DNA from 2 places in the Companilactobacillus alimentarius DSM 20249 genome. Region 1 is predicted to be linked to the other one. Evidence: a T-box and tRNA genes for the amino acid it is inferred to sense, from the RefSeq annotation. Region 1 holds a T-box; the other holds one or more tRNA genes.
The links. The T-box of region 1 lies ahead of asnS (asparagine--tRNA ligase). A T-box ahead of a tRNA ligase gene usually reads a tRNA of that ligase, here a tRNA-Asn.

Region 1 (7,382 bases):
AATTGGCCTTATCGATTTGAAGCTGCAATAATGCTCGATAAGCAGTATGAAAGGTTTCTGGAATGGCCGCTAAGTCTTCCCAAGGTATATTAGTTGTTACTGGATGAATTATTTTGTTTGGTAATAGTGCATATTCTGCATAACTTCCATCAAAATCTCGTCCCATTTCACCGTTCATGGCGATAATCTTTTGACCAACTGGAAGACGTTTTGGATCGCTAGTTTGTTCAATAACACCGACACATTCAATACCCAAAATCCTTGGAAATTTCACAGACGGGGACTTACCTTGACGTGTGAAAATTTCTGAGTGAATAATTCCAAATCCTTTAATTTTTACCAATGACCAACCAGCTTTTACCTCTGGCGTTGGAACTTCTTTATATTCCAATACCTCAGGACCACCAGCTTTAGAAACGACAACTGCTTTCATAAAATTAATACCACCTTTCTATTTGCCTGCTGAAAATACTCCAAATTGATGCCCAGTATTATCATTCAATCTAGCAAATGTTAAACCTGTCTTATCAGTAACTGGACCCCAAATAACCCTTGCTCCATTATCCTTGGCTGCCTTAATGGCCGTTTCAACATCACTTACCAAGGTATAGAATGTCGAGTATTCAGCAATTTTACCGGCTGTACCCAAAATACCACCGGTTGGATATTCATTACCTGGTTCAATAATATTATAGTATTCATTTTCCATATCTGTATATTCTTGGAATTTCCAGCCAAACATTTTTCCATAAAAGTCCATCGTTTCTTGAGGATGATCTGTTCCAATTTCAAACCAATTTACATTATTGTTGTTCATATTGAAATTCCTTCTTTCTTAACTGCCTAAAATAGTTTAAGACAAAAGGTTTAATAACCGAATACATAAAATAAAGTATTCTGACTAAATATTTTATTTTTTAAAGCTACAAATTGTAAAATTTAACCAAACACTAATAGACACAAAAGCATAATGACCTTTAACTTGTAAGATTGCATAAAAAAATCACTACCCATTTTTTGTATCTTAGGTAGTGAATTAGTTAAGATTTAATATCTATTTATTTATATTCTGATTGATACTGTTCTTGATATTCAATTAATTCCTTAATATCTTGACACTTTGATAGAGCCTCTTGATATTGTTCATGAATATCAGGATTTACCCTTTCACCTTCATCTGTATCGACCATGTGAATCTCTTCAGTACCAGCTTGCAATGAGGTTTTAAAATACCACATTTTATAATGTAAAAAATCTAATTGATTTTGTAAATTCTCAATTTGACTCTTTACTGATTCTTCTTCGCTATTAAGTAGATCATATCTTTCTTGAAGAGTAATATCTCCTTTCATACAAAGATTAATAAAATGACGAATCTCTTTAATAGTCATTCCACATTTTTTCATACAATTAATTACTTCTAAAAAATTAAGATCATTATCTTTAAATGAACGTCGACCAGCTTGATCACGATCAACGAATGGCAATAATCCATTTTTATCATAAAATCTTAAAGTAGACGTTGGTAAATTCAACTTCTTAGCAACATCGCCAATTAAATATCGCAAAATATTTCAACCCTTTCTTGACTTAAACCATAGTTTAGGCAGTATTGTAACACACGTATTTAATAAATAACTATTTAATTAAAGGCTTACGTAAAATTTCCTTGCCAGCAGATCAACCACAATAAAGTTAGGAATGAAAGATTTTATTATTAAGCAAGTAAAAAAGAACCCAGAAAAATTAATTTCTGAGTTCCTTTTTTCTATCTCTTAAAATTCAGCGTTACCAGGTGTTCTTGGATAAGCGATGACATCTCTGATATTTTCCATACCTGTGATATACATTACTAATCTTTCAAATCCAATACCAAATCCTGAGTGAACTGTACCACCGTACTTACGTAATTCTAAGTACCACTTGTAGTCTTCTTCGTTCATATCAAGTTCGGCCATTCTCTTTTCTAGTTTGTCCAAACGTTCCTCACGTTGTGACCCACCGATCAACTCACCAATTTCTGGAACCAATAAGTCAGCTGCAGCAACGGTCTTACCATCGTCATTTGCGCGCATGTAGAATGCCTTGAAGTCTTTAGGATAGTCAGTAATGAAAACAGGCTTCTTATAGACTTTCTCTGATAGGTAACGTTCATGTTCAGAATCTAAGTCTAAGCCCCAATATGGTTTAACTTCAAATTCAACATCAGTGGCCTTTTCCAAGATATCAATAGCGTCTGTATATGTAACATGAGCAAATTGTTCATTGGCAGTAGCCTTTAGGCGATCAATCAATGTGTTATCAACATTTTCATTCAAGAAGTCTAATTCTTCTTTAGCATGATCCATCACGTAGTTGATTACATACTTCAATAATTCTTCTGAACAGTCCATTTCATCTTTCAAATCGGCGAAGGCCATTTCTGGTTCAATCATCCAAAATTCTGAAGCGTGACGTCCTGTATGGGAGTTTTCAGCTCTAAAAGTTGGTCCAAAGGTATAAACATTTCTGAAGGCTAGAGCAAATGGTTCAACTTCTAGTTGACCACTAACTGTTAGGTTAGTTTCTTTTCTAAAGAAATCTTCACTGTAGTCAACTTTGCCATCGTCTGTCTTAGGAACATTGTTCATATCAAGAGTTGTTACTTGGAACATTTCCCCAGCACCTTCGGCATCGGAACTAGTGATGATTGGTGTGTGGATGTAAACAAAGTCATTGTGTTGAAGATATTCGTGGATAGCAAAAGCTGCTAGTGAACGAATTCTGAATACTGAATAGAATGTGTTAGTTCTAGGACGAAGATGAGCTACTGTTCTCATGAATTCATATGAGTGAGCTTTCTTTTGCAATGGATAATCTGCGTCGGAGCTACCTTCCTCAATGACTTCGGTTGCGTGAATCTCGAATGGTTGTTGTGCTTTAGGTGTCAAAGCTAATTCACCGACAACTTTAATAGTTGTGCTGATAGGATATTTGACTACTTCAGCATAATTTTCCATGTCACTAGTAATAACTACTTGAACATTCTTGAAAAATGAACCGTCGTTTAATTCGATAAAACCGACTCTCTTTGAACCTCTGATTGTCCGAATCCAACCAGAAACAGTGATCTTGTCACCGTCAGCAAATTCTTTTTTATATAGATCTTTAACTAAAACGTTTTGCATAACCTTCTCCTTTAATTTTAGAATCCTGCATACAAAAAAAGATCCTTCATCCCCATTAAAAGGGACGAAAGATCTTTCCGCGGTACCACCCAAGTTTTTTGTAAAAAACACCTCAAAAGTACATTATATACTCTCCAGTTATAACGTACTGGGTTACGTCTGAGCCTACTCTTAAAAATTTCAGCTAGAAAACCAAAGATGTTTTTCCTATATACCGACACGTTAAGTTCTCACTACTCTTAACTCCCTGTGGATAAAGTATACAGTACTCCTTCTTTTTAATATTTTGACATATTAATTTTCTTAAATGTAGCATATTTTAAGTCGCTTTGTAAAGTAGAATATAATTAATAGATAAAGGAGGGAATTCATTTTGAAAAAGATTTATAAATGGTTACTAGGCATTGTCGCAACTATCCTTATTTTACTGATTGCTTCAATCGCTGTCGTTAAAAATAAAGAGTATCAGCCCACTGCCTCAGCCGTCAATGCTAGTAAGGTAGCCACAACTACTAATGGAATCACAAAATTTTCCGGCAACAGCCAAAATCCTAGTATCATTTTTTACCCTGGAGCCCTAGTCGAGCCCAAGAGTTACAGTATTTGGGCTAAAAAAGTCTCAGAAGCAGGATTCAACGTTTATATCGTCAGATTTCCCCTAGATTTAGCTGTTCTAAAAACTAATGCTGCAGATAAAATAACTAAGAAATCCGGCTACGTTATCGGTGGTCACTCTTTAGGTGGAACCATGGCTAGTCGATATGCTCATAATCATCAAAAAAATCTCAAAGGCGTTTTCTTCTTAGCCAGTTATCCTGAGAAAAAAGGTAACCTACAGAAAACCTCCGTCCCCGTTTTATCAATCACAGCTACCCAAGATGGCGTTTTACAGCACAAAAACTATCAAAAAGCCAAGAAGTTCCTTCCTGATAAAACAATCTACACAAGTATCTCAGGTGGAAATCACGCCGGCTTTGGTAGTTATGGCACACAAAAGGGTGATAGACAAGCTTCAATCAGTAATCAAAAACAGCAAAATATTATAAGTCAACTTTTAATAAATTGGTTAAATCAAAAAATTATTAAATAAATTAAAGCGCTTTCATATTTCTCAACAAAAGCGCATACATTTTTGTTATACTAACTTTAGTCGTTACAATTTTTGGGGGAAACATGACTAATTTATTGAGTAAAAATTTAAATTTAACTAAAAATGCTAACCATTTCATAACGAAATATATTAAATATGTAAAAACAATCAATCCAAACGATGTCTTTGAGGGAAAGAATGATAAACAGATCTTAAGAAACAAGTTTATCTTTAAGATTCAACAAATCACTAATCTGGACTTAGCTAATATTAGTTTACATCTGACTTCAAAAAACATTGAAGTTTTAGCTAAAATACCGGACTCAAAAGCCACTATTATTGGGACCTATCCTCTCAATTCCGAATTGGAAAAAATGATAAATCACGGTGCTTATCCGACAATTAGAATCACCGGTGGTCAATATAAAGAAGTCGTTTCCGGTTCGTTTGAGGATAAGATCTCTAATGGTTTTGAACCTTATGGAATTGTTCTGGAATTACATCAGCCCGAAATCGTCAATGAGAAAATTAAACAATTCGATAAACTCTATCATCATACTTTCAAAAACGAACAGAGTTTAGTCAATCTTTCTAAAATATTGATGTCGCTTTTTGCCTTGATTGGTTTAGTATTAGGAATCGGTTTTATGTTCTTAGGTTTTCTTATGACAGGATTAGTAGTAATTATTGCTTTCTTCGGCTTTAATTCATATACTTTATTGCTGTCCAATTCCTATAAACCCAAACAAGCAAATTAATTTAACTTACAAAAGGACCCTGATGAAATGTATTTGACATTTTATCAGGGTCCTTTATTCGTTCTATCCTATTTATAATCATTTATAGCCTTTTTTAGACGATCCAAACCATCCTGAATCATTTCAGTTGGACTAGCAATGTTCATTCGAATGAAGTGCTGACCGTCCCCACCGTAAACATCTCCAGGGGTAACAATCAAGCCAGTATCTTGACGAATGAAATCGGTCAACTCATCGACATCTTCAGTGATTTGAGAAACATCGAACCAAAGTAAATATGTAGCTTCACCCTCAACCCATTTGATATCAGGAATATTTTCCGCTAGAAAGTCTAGTACTAATTTACGATTAGCCAAAACCTTTTGCTTCAATTGTTGTAACCATTCATGTCCCTTTGTATAAGCGGCAATTGTTCCAGGAACAGCTACTAAGTTAGGTTCGGCTAGTTCTTCACTATTTAAACCGCGGCTCACTTGAGCTCTTAGATTGCTGTCAGGGACAATTACTGTTGAAGCATGAAAGGCAGCAACGTTAAATGTTTTACTTGGCGATACAGCCACAACGACATTTTTCAAATACTTATCTTCTAGTCCAAAGACCGGATTATATCCATCCTTGTTAAAAGTAATGTCACCGTGGATCTCATCACTAAACAATTTAATATCATATTTCAAACACAAACCAGCAATCTTAGTTAATTCTTCAACAGTCCAAATCTTACCGACTGGATTATGAGGATTGCATAGAATCATCATGTTCGTCAATGGATCACTTAATTTCTCTTCCAAGTCATTAAAATCAATTACATACTGATGACTCTCTTTAAGATAAACTAAATCGTTTGAGACAACGTGACGTCCATTATTAACGATTGAGTTATAAAAGACATTGTAAACTGGTGCTTGGACTAAGACATTATCACCCAAAGAAGTTAAACGACGTACCGCTGAGGAGATTGAAGGCACTACTCCAGTTGCAAAAATCATCCAATCTTCTTTTGGTCGAACGCCGTGCTCTGTTTCATACCAATCGGCCACAGCTTTACGATATTCATCAGGTATTTCCTCATATCCAAATAATCCCATCGCAACCTTTTCTTGCAAGGCTTTCACAATTTCTGGTGCCGTAGGAAAATCCATATCAGCAATAGTCATTGGCAATTCATTCTTACCAACATCCCATTTAGCTGAATTTCCAGCTCGTTTCTTATTCAACGTTTCAAAATCATACTTCATACAGCCACTCCTTAAACTTTTTGAGCCTCTCTGATCGTGGTCTTGTTCTTATCAATTTCAGGATCATCAAAGATTAATTTATCAACTGATTTCACCTTGATTGAACCACTGATAGGATTCTTAATACTCATAACATTAGTTGTAATCTCAGCATCAATATTTGAACAGTATTCAAATGCCAAGTCAGTTCTCAAGAGCTTGCAGTTGATCATCTTCAAGCCATCAATGTAACAAAGACCCTGATCACTTTCAATTGTACAATTTATCAACGTAAAATTCTTGGTATTCCAAGCTAAATATTCACCATTGATCTTAGAATCATAAATCGTAACATTTTCACAATTCCAAAAAGCATCTTTGGAAACAAAAGTCGAGTTGTGAACTTCGATATTCTTTGCACCATCGAAAACATAATTACCGACAACGTTTAAATTTTCAGCATAGATATTTTTACTATCCTTGCCAAAATAATTTCCGTTAACTTGAACGTCGTTTAATTTAATGTCATTACAAGTCCACAAGGTTTCCTCAGCGTCTGCGAAATGAACATTATTCAATGTTATATGTGAACCACGACGGAACAATTTAGGAGCTTGTAAAGCTGAATTGTTGATCTCAATATTATCGGTATACCAAATTCCAGAGCGTGACATCGTTTCAAAGATTGAATCATCAACCTTGATATCCTTAGCATACCAAAGTGGATATTTCCACTTGAAAACTACGTCTTTTAAATCCACATTGCGTGACTCTCTAAGTGGGGATTCACCCTCACCAAAGGTTGTGTCAGAAACCTTTACATCATGAGCTTTGAATAGAGGACGTTCACCCTCAAAGTAACCCTCGTTTATTTCTTTTTTCATTAATATCTACCAAACCTTTTTTATAAAATCTTTATAAATCCAATTGTCGTTCATAAAGCGACATATGTTAAATACTTATTTCAAATAGTGTTCCATGCATTTTAGTTATAATTAATTATTTTCAACCGATTGTAAGGCATAAAGTTCAGCATACTTGCCACCCTTGGCTAATAATTCCTCGTGCGTTCCCCGCTCAACAATTTCACCAGCACTTAAAACCATAATCTGATCAGCATCTTGAATTGTTGATAACCTGTGAGCAATCGAAA
Region 2 (7,382 bases), 1.0 Mb from region 1:
ATCAATGATTGCGTTGGGTGGTTCGATTGGAACTGGTTTATTTGTTGCCAGTGGTTCTTCAATTTCGACAGCTGGACCGGGAGGAGCTCTGATAGCGTACGTGGCTATCGGTATTATGGTCTATTTCTTGATGACCAGCTTGGGTGAAATGGCTACTTACATGCCTGTTTCAGGTTCATTCGCTACTTATGCAACAAAATTTATTGATCCAGCATTTGGTTTTGCGCTGGGATGGAATTACTGGTTTAATTGGGCCATTACTTTGGCGGTAGATTTATCAACAATCTCGTTGGTGGTTAAGTACTGGTTCCCAAGTTGGACTTCGTGGAAAATTAGTTTAACTTTTATGATTATTTTATTGGTAATTAATTTTATTTCAGTTAGTTCGTTTGGTGAAACTGAATATTGGTTGTCATCAATTAAAGTTTTAGCAGTGATTATCTTCTTGATTGTTGGTGTGTTAAGCATTTTGGGGATTTTGGGTAACCAGAACTTCGTTGGTTTAACTAATTATTCTTATAAGAAAGCACCATTTGTTGGGGGGATACCGGCAATTCTGAGTGTGTTCGTTGTTGCTGGGTTCTCGTTTCAGGGAACTGAATTGATCGGTATTACAGCTGGCGAGTCAGCTACTCCGGAAAAGAGTATTCCCAAGGCTATCAAACAAGTTTTCTGGAGAATTCTGTTATTCTATATCTTATCTATTGCGGTAATTGGGGCATTGATTCCTTACACTAGCCCTAATTTATTGGGATCTGGCGCGGGTGACATTGCTATCAGTCCCTTTACGATCGTCTTTAAAAAGGTGGGAATTCCACTGGCTGCTGGCGTTATGAATGCGGTAATTTTAACATCAGTTATTTCTGCGGCTAATTCTGGTCTTTATGCGGCCAGTCGAATGCTTTGGTCGATGAGTAAGCAGGGAATGGCACCTAAGGCTTTTGCAAAAACTAATGGTCGTGGCGTTCCAGTATTTTCACTACTATTAACGGCTCTAGTGGGGGCAATTGCTTTGTTCACTAGTTTGTACGGTGATTCATTTTATGAGTTATTAGTTGCTGCTAGTGGATTGACTGGTTTTATTGCTTGGTTAGGAATTGCTTTCTCACACTACAGATTTAGAAAAGCATACTTATACAAGGGTTACGATTTAGATGATTTACGTTACAAAGCTAAGTGGTTCCCATTTGGACCAATTTTGGCAATTGTTTTGGGTATTATCATTATCCTAGGTCAAGATGTCCGCTCAATGGTCAATTTTAATATCGGAAGACTTTTGATTAGCTATAGTGGTTTGATTATATTATTTGTTTGTTGGCTGTATTATAAGATTCGTTATAAAACTAAATTCCTGAAATTGGAAGATATTGATGTCAAACATGAACAAAAACATAACCACTATTAGTTGATATTTGGGTCAGTTTAAATTATTATAAGAATTGTATATAACGCTAAGAGAGTGCCTACTCAAAAACCTTTCAGAGAAACGATGGTTGGTGAAAATCGTTAAGGTCTTTATTCCAGCATTCTGGCAACGGGTAATGCCGTTCGGGTTGATCCGATAAAGTCTGAAAGTGTAGTGTACTTTGTGTACGCTGAAACTGGGTGGTACCGCGAATAGTCGATTCGTCCCTTCATTGGGATGAGTCGGCTTTTTTGTATTCTTAGTAAAAAAAGGGAGAAAGCATATGTTAGATATCAAGCTAATCAGAAAAGATCCTGATTGGATCAAGAACAAGTTAGCCTCACGTGGTGTTACGAGTGAAGAAATTGATGAATTAATTGGCTATGACACTAAACGTCGTGAGCTATTAGTTAAGAGTGAAACTTTGAAGGAAAAGAGAAATACTGTTTCTCAAGGTATCGCTACTAAGAAACGCAACAAAGAAGATGCTAGTGACGAAATCGCTGCTATGAAACAAGTCGGAGCTGATATTAAAGAGTTAGACGCTGAACTTGAAGAGACCCAAGGCAAGATGAATTATATCTTGGTTCGTTTACCTAATATTCCTGACGATTCTGTTCCCGTTGGTCCTGATGAAAGTACTAATAAGGAAATCAGAAAAGTCGGAGCTATTCCTAAGGAAGGTTTCAAACCTCGTCATCACTGGGATATTGGGGAAGAATTGGGTATCCTAGATTTTGAGCAAGCTACAAAAGTGGCTGGTAGTCGTTTTGTTTACTATATCGGCATGGGTGCTCGTTTGGAACGTGCGGTTTATAATTTCATGTTAGATCAACATCAAAAGGAAGGTTATACCGAAGTAATTCCTCCATACTTGGTTAACAATGAAGCTATGTTTGGTACAAGCCAATTTCCTAAGTTTACTAAGGATGTTTATACCGTTACAGTCGATGAAAATCCTTTGACATTGATTCCAACTGCTGAAGTTCCCTTGACAAACTACTTTGCTGGTAAGATTTTGGACGAAAAGGATTTGCCTAAGTATGTAACGGCTCTAACACCATGTTTCCGTTCTGAAGCAGGTTCTGCTGGACGTGATACTCGTGGTTTGATTAGAATGCATCAATTCAACAAAGTTGAAATGGTAAAGATTGCTAAACCAGAGGAATCATACAACGAATTGGAAAAGTTGACAGCTAATGCTGAAAACATTTTGAAACAATTGGGCCTTCCATATCACGTAATCGTATTATCAAGTGGGGATGCTAGTTTCAGTTCCGCTAAGACTTATGATCTTGAAGTATGGATGCCTGCTCAAGACAAGTATCGTGAAGTTTCAAGTTGTTCTAACTGTCTTGATTTCCAAGCTCGTCGTGCTCATATCCGTTATCGTGACGCTAATGGCAAGACAAAATTAGCTCATACTTTGAATGGTTCAGGACTTGCTGCTGGTCGTACTGTTGCTGCTATTCTTGAAAATTATCAAAATGAAGATGGTTCTGTAACGATTCCCGATGTTTTAGTACCATACATGGGTGGAGTAACAAAAATTACTAAAGAAAATGCTAAATAAGTATTGACTCAATCCGTATAGATTGATAAAATTTAATAGTTCTGTTAAAGAGCTATTGAATTATTCCGGATTAGCTCAGTTGGTAGAGCATCTGACTGTTAATCAGGGTGTCGTCAGTTCGAGTCTGACATCCGGAGTTATAAATACTTAGGAAATCCTAGGTGTCTTCAATAAATTACATCTAGTTCATAGAATTAGGTGTATTTTTTTATAGGATTTCTTTTTTGCCGTGTTAGCTCAGTTGGTAGAGCATCGGTATCGTAAACCGGCGGTCACAGGTTCGACTCCTGCACACGGCATAATAAGTGCATTAGAGAATTTTAGTAAAAATAATAGAGTCCTGAAATGTTGTTAAGTCAGCATTTGGGGGCTCTATTTTTGTTTTATGAAAATCTGAGTTAGAATTTTAAATTTTCCTGATCAGAAGAGACTACTTCAAATTTAAGAAATAGCAAAGTTCTTCTCAAAATCTTCTTTATCATCAAAAGAAATCACATTTATATTATGTTGAATTAAATTGTCTTTAAATTGAGTAGATTTTAAATCCATTTCTTTAACTAGAACATTGAAAGAAATATCATTACCCGGATTGTTTTTCCTATATAATTCGGTATCTAACCAAATTCCCATTACCATTTCTGATACATTTTTATTCAGTGATGTATATAATTTTGTCCATTGAGTATCTTTAATTTTTTGGTGGAATACAAAATCCAAATCGTATACTAAATTAGATTTACCTTTTACGGAAAATCCAATATCAAAACTAAATCTTTTTTTATTTTCAGTGATATAATCTAACACATCATCTTTAAACATTCCTCTGGCATTACTTCTAGATCCAAACGCTAAATCTGAAATCTTAATTACACTATCCAATATGTCATTTATTATTTGAGCCACTTCCTGTCGAGAAGCAGTGGTTTTATAAATATCAAAATTATTGCTTAGGGATGCTTTATTGGTGTATAGAATGCTTTGAAGCAGTTTAAATCTAACGGAATTATTTTTTGTTAGATTTGTGCCTCTAGATTCGATATTCCAAATAGTATAGCCTTGATCAGAAACAGTGTATGTTGAATTATGATTTGATGTAATTAATAAAGAAATTTGATCACCAAACGGATCCACAAAAGGGGTATTAAATCTAATTTTATTTCCATCCAGTGGAATAAAATTTGATTGGTTATTAAGTTTTTCTAGCCATTCATTGGCAATTTCTACAGAATCAATCACGTCTGACATCTTAATACCTCCTTTCATGAATTAAATTGATAGAATATTATTTTCTATGAATGATATACTTTTATGATTCTTAACATTAGTATAGTCAAATATTTGTTGTAATGTAGTAAAAAAATCATCACAATCCTTAAAACTATTATGTGGTAGAGGATAGGCTTTATAATGCGTGAATGTATCATGTTTTGCTTTGAACTCTGTCTCGGAGAAAAGCTCCACACGGTGACCGCGGACTTTCCCATCAGAATTGTTATGGAAGCTACTATCTAAGTTTATCCTAACCAATGTGTATCCAGTAGAAGAATCTGCAAAATTCAAATGGATATTATCAATTGCATACATATAATATAATACAAACTGATGTTCGATACCATCTAACTTGCCCGTTATCTTTATCCTACCCTTTGATCCCTCGGTAAGTACATATTTGTTTTTGGAAACTGTTTTCTTCAATATAGATATGAGTTTATGGGCGTCAGCGTCTGTTAAGTCTAAAGATTCCATAATTTCCCCTTAAAGTATTTATACGTGATAAAATATTATTTATGATAACTGTATTGATTTGATGGATTACCATCAGGATTCAATGATCCGTTTTCCATACCTTGTTGTGTTTGCTTTTCACCAAAAGTTTTCATACTATCTGGTGTGCTCTCCAACGCTTGTAGTTGACTCATTCCATTATGCTCCACTTTATAAGCAGCAGGGGATTCACCATATTTATTAACGAATCCAGTTAAAGTATTCTCATCATAAGAAATGCCATTACTTGCTTGTTGCTGAGTATCTTGGTTGTCTTGAATGGGCTGTTGCTGAGGTTGTTGACTAATGTTGGTATTTGAGGTCTGTTGAGATTGGTCAGATACCTGATTTTGGGCTTGTTGATTGGTATTATTCTGTTGAGGATTATTTTGATTAGTTACCTGTTGACTAGTTTTATTAGCATTCTTTTGATTAGATTTTTTAGGAGATTTCTTCTTAGTTGAAGGAGTCTTCTTTTTTTTCTTTTTGACTATTGAGGTAGTCTTGTCCCTTTTATTAGTAGAAGAGCTTGCTGATTTATTTGTTGAGCATGCTGCTAAAGAAAGTGTAGTAGCTATTAGAATTGCTGAAGTAATTATTTTTTTCATCTTGATCCCCCCGTATTTTAAACATATAAATTTCTCCAAAGCTTTAATATTAATAATATTACGTATTGTAGTATAAAAAGACCCCACGAATAATCATATTTAATTTTAATGTATCACAAAATGTAATCCATAATAATTTAATCACTAAAAAATTATGAAGATAAAATAGAGTGATTTTGTTGTTTCTTTACGTTATCCAAATTTTATACAGAAAAAAAGTGTTCACACTGAATGAACACTTTAATGAAAAATAATACTTACCGTTTTAAGTTAAGTTTTATACAATAAATCAATTAATCAATTTGTTTCAAAGCGTTTTGCACAGCTTCTTTGATAGCACGACTGGAAGCGGAGGCACCTGAAATCGTATCGACATCAACGGAATTTTTCTTGACGATTTCTTTAGGTAATTCTTTCACAGCTTTCAAACCGTAATCTTCTGATTCGCTTTGTTTCAAAACTTCAACGTCTTGAATATTTTTATCGTCATCAACGGTTACTCGAACGACGATTTCATTACCCATGCCGGCACTTGACTTACCGATATATTGATTGGCTTGGGTTTCAAAATGTTCTTCGGAAACATCTGAACCTAAACCAGATTCATGAATACTTGCTGATGTTTGGACATCGACTTCTGGTTGAGTGGTCTCTGTTTTGACACTGGCGGCATTTTCACCAGCAATCTTACCGAAAATTAGATTTTCGGCTAAATTACTACCACCGTTATATTGACGTCCCATCAGACTGCCTAATTCACCAGCGGCGTAAAGATGAGGAATTACTTGATCATCATTATCAACAACTTCTGCTTTAGAATTATGCACTGGACCACCTTGTGTATTCAACAATCCTTGTACCATTGCTAAGGCGTAATAGGGACCATCGTCAAAGGCTGTCAAAGTTTTCTCGTCACGGTTAAAAGCGTAATCACGATGTTGATTGGCAAAGTAGTTGAAATCTTTGATGGTCTTAACTAATTTATCGGCGTCGACGTTCATAATTTCAGCTAAACTTGGTAAATCATCAGCTTTCACGACGGCTTTCATAAATTCTGGATAAGGGGCATTCTTGTCATTAATTAATTCGTCATACTTCTTTTGGTCAAAGACTACATAAGGATGGCGTTGTGCGTGTGGGATTCTCCAATTGCCGTGATCTTTGATGTGACCGTGGCGGTGGATCTCGTTTTCATCGAAGTAACGTGTTCCGTCATCGCCAACTACGATCAAACTGCCTTGATGGAAAGCGGGCCAGTCGAAGGGTAGAAATTGTGAACGTTGTCCCTTAGCTGGTTTGGGGGTTAAACCGTGAAAGATTCCGTATGATTCGTAGTTATTCATGTTGTAAAGTTGAGCACCGACTTCACTGGCCATTTTGACGCCGATACCTTTGTTGTAGAGGGAACCGATGGGATTTAGACTTGTTTCGCCTAGATAATTTTCAACCATTTTAGGATTATTTTCAAAACCACCAGTTGCCATAACGACCCCATTTTTGGCATGAACGTTTAACAATTGATCGTTGCGTTTGATTTGAACGCCGACGATTGCTTCAGTAGCGGGATCTTGAATCAAATGAGTTGCAGGTGTCTGATATAAGACGTCAATTTTATCGCTGCGCTTGAGAACTTGTTGACGAAGGTTCTTCCAAAGTGCGGAGTCAGCTACGCCTTCGTGAACAGCAACTAATTCGTGAGTAGCTTGACCACGGAATTCCGGATATTCGTGAGCCATAAAGTGCAAGGCTTTTGAAACGGGTGATTCAGGATGTTTACCCATGATGAATGGCTTGACTCCTAAATAATCTTTCAAATAATTAGGAATATTGTAAAGTCCAATAATGAATGTTTCCATCAAATCTTTGTCATAGGATAATGGATACGCCAAATCTTGATAATATTTGCGCAAGTCATCTAAGTTATCGCCTGAAGAAATAACTTGTCCAGCATAACGGGTATTGCCACCTTCATGACCTTCAGGAGCTGAATCAGTGATTAAAACTTTGGCACCGTTATCGGCTGCAAATCTGG

Region 2: it encodes a tRNA-Asn, which carries the amino acid that the T-box ahead of asnS (asparagine--tRNA ligase) is inferred to sense. The anticodon was not compared.

Annotation. Positions count from the first base shown of each region.
Region 1 covers NZ_CP018867.1:233,913-241,294, reverse strand. Annotated here, with positions in the region: gene LA20249_RS01250 (zinc-binding dehydrogenase) at 1-433, opposite strand, end outside; gene LA20249_RS01245 (VOC family protein) at 452-817, opposite strand; gene LA20249_RS01240 (MerR family transcriptional regulator) at 1,059-1,568, opposite strand; gene asnS (asparagine--tRNA ligase) at 1,776-3,167, opposite strand; T-box leader at 3,225-3,458, opposite strand; gene LA20249_RS01230 (alpha/beta hydrolase) at 3,541-4,257, shown strand; gene LA20249_RS01225 (hypothetical protein) at 4,341-5,015, shown strand; gene LA20249_RS01220 (MalY/PatB family protein) at 5,084-6,250, opposite strand; gene LA20249_RS01215 (DUF3737 family protein) at 6,262-7,113, opposite strand; gene LA20249_RS01210 (ABC transporter ATP-binding protein) at 7,225-7,382, opposite strand, start outside.
Region 2 covers NZ_CP018867.1:1,263,193-1,270,574, reverse strand. Annotated here, with positions in the region: gene LA20249_RS06095 (amino acid permease) at 1-1,405, shown strand, start outside; gene serS (serine--tRNA ligase) at 1,689-2,978, shown strand; tRNA gene LA20249_RS06085 (tRNA-Asn) at 3,043-3,115, shown strand; tRNA gene LA20249_RS06080 (tRNA-Thr) at 3,205-3,277, shown strand; gene LA20249_RS06075 (DUF1828 domain-containing protein) at 3,420-4,223, opposite strand; gene LA20249_RS06070 (DUF6978 family protein) at 4,245-4,724, opposite strand; gene LA20249_RS06065 (hypothetical protein) at 4,760-5,350, opposite strand; gene LA20249_RS06060 (FAD-binding protein) at 5,644-7,382, opposite strand, start outside.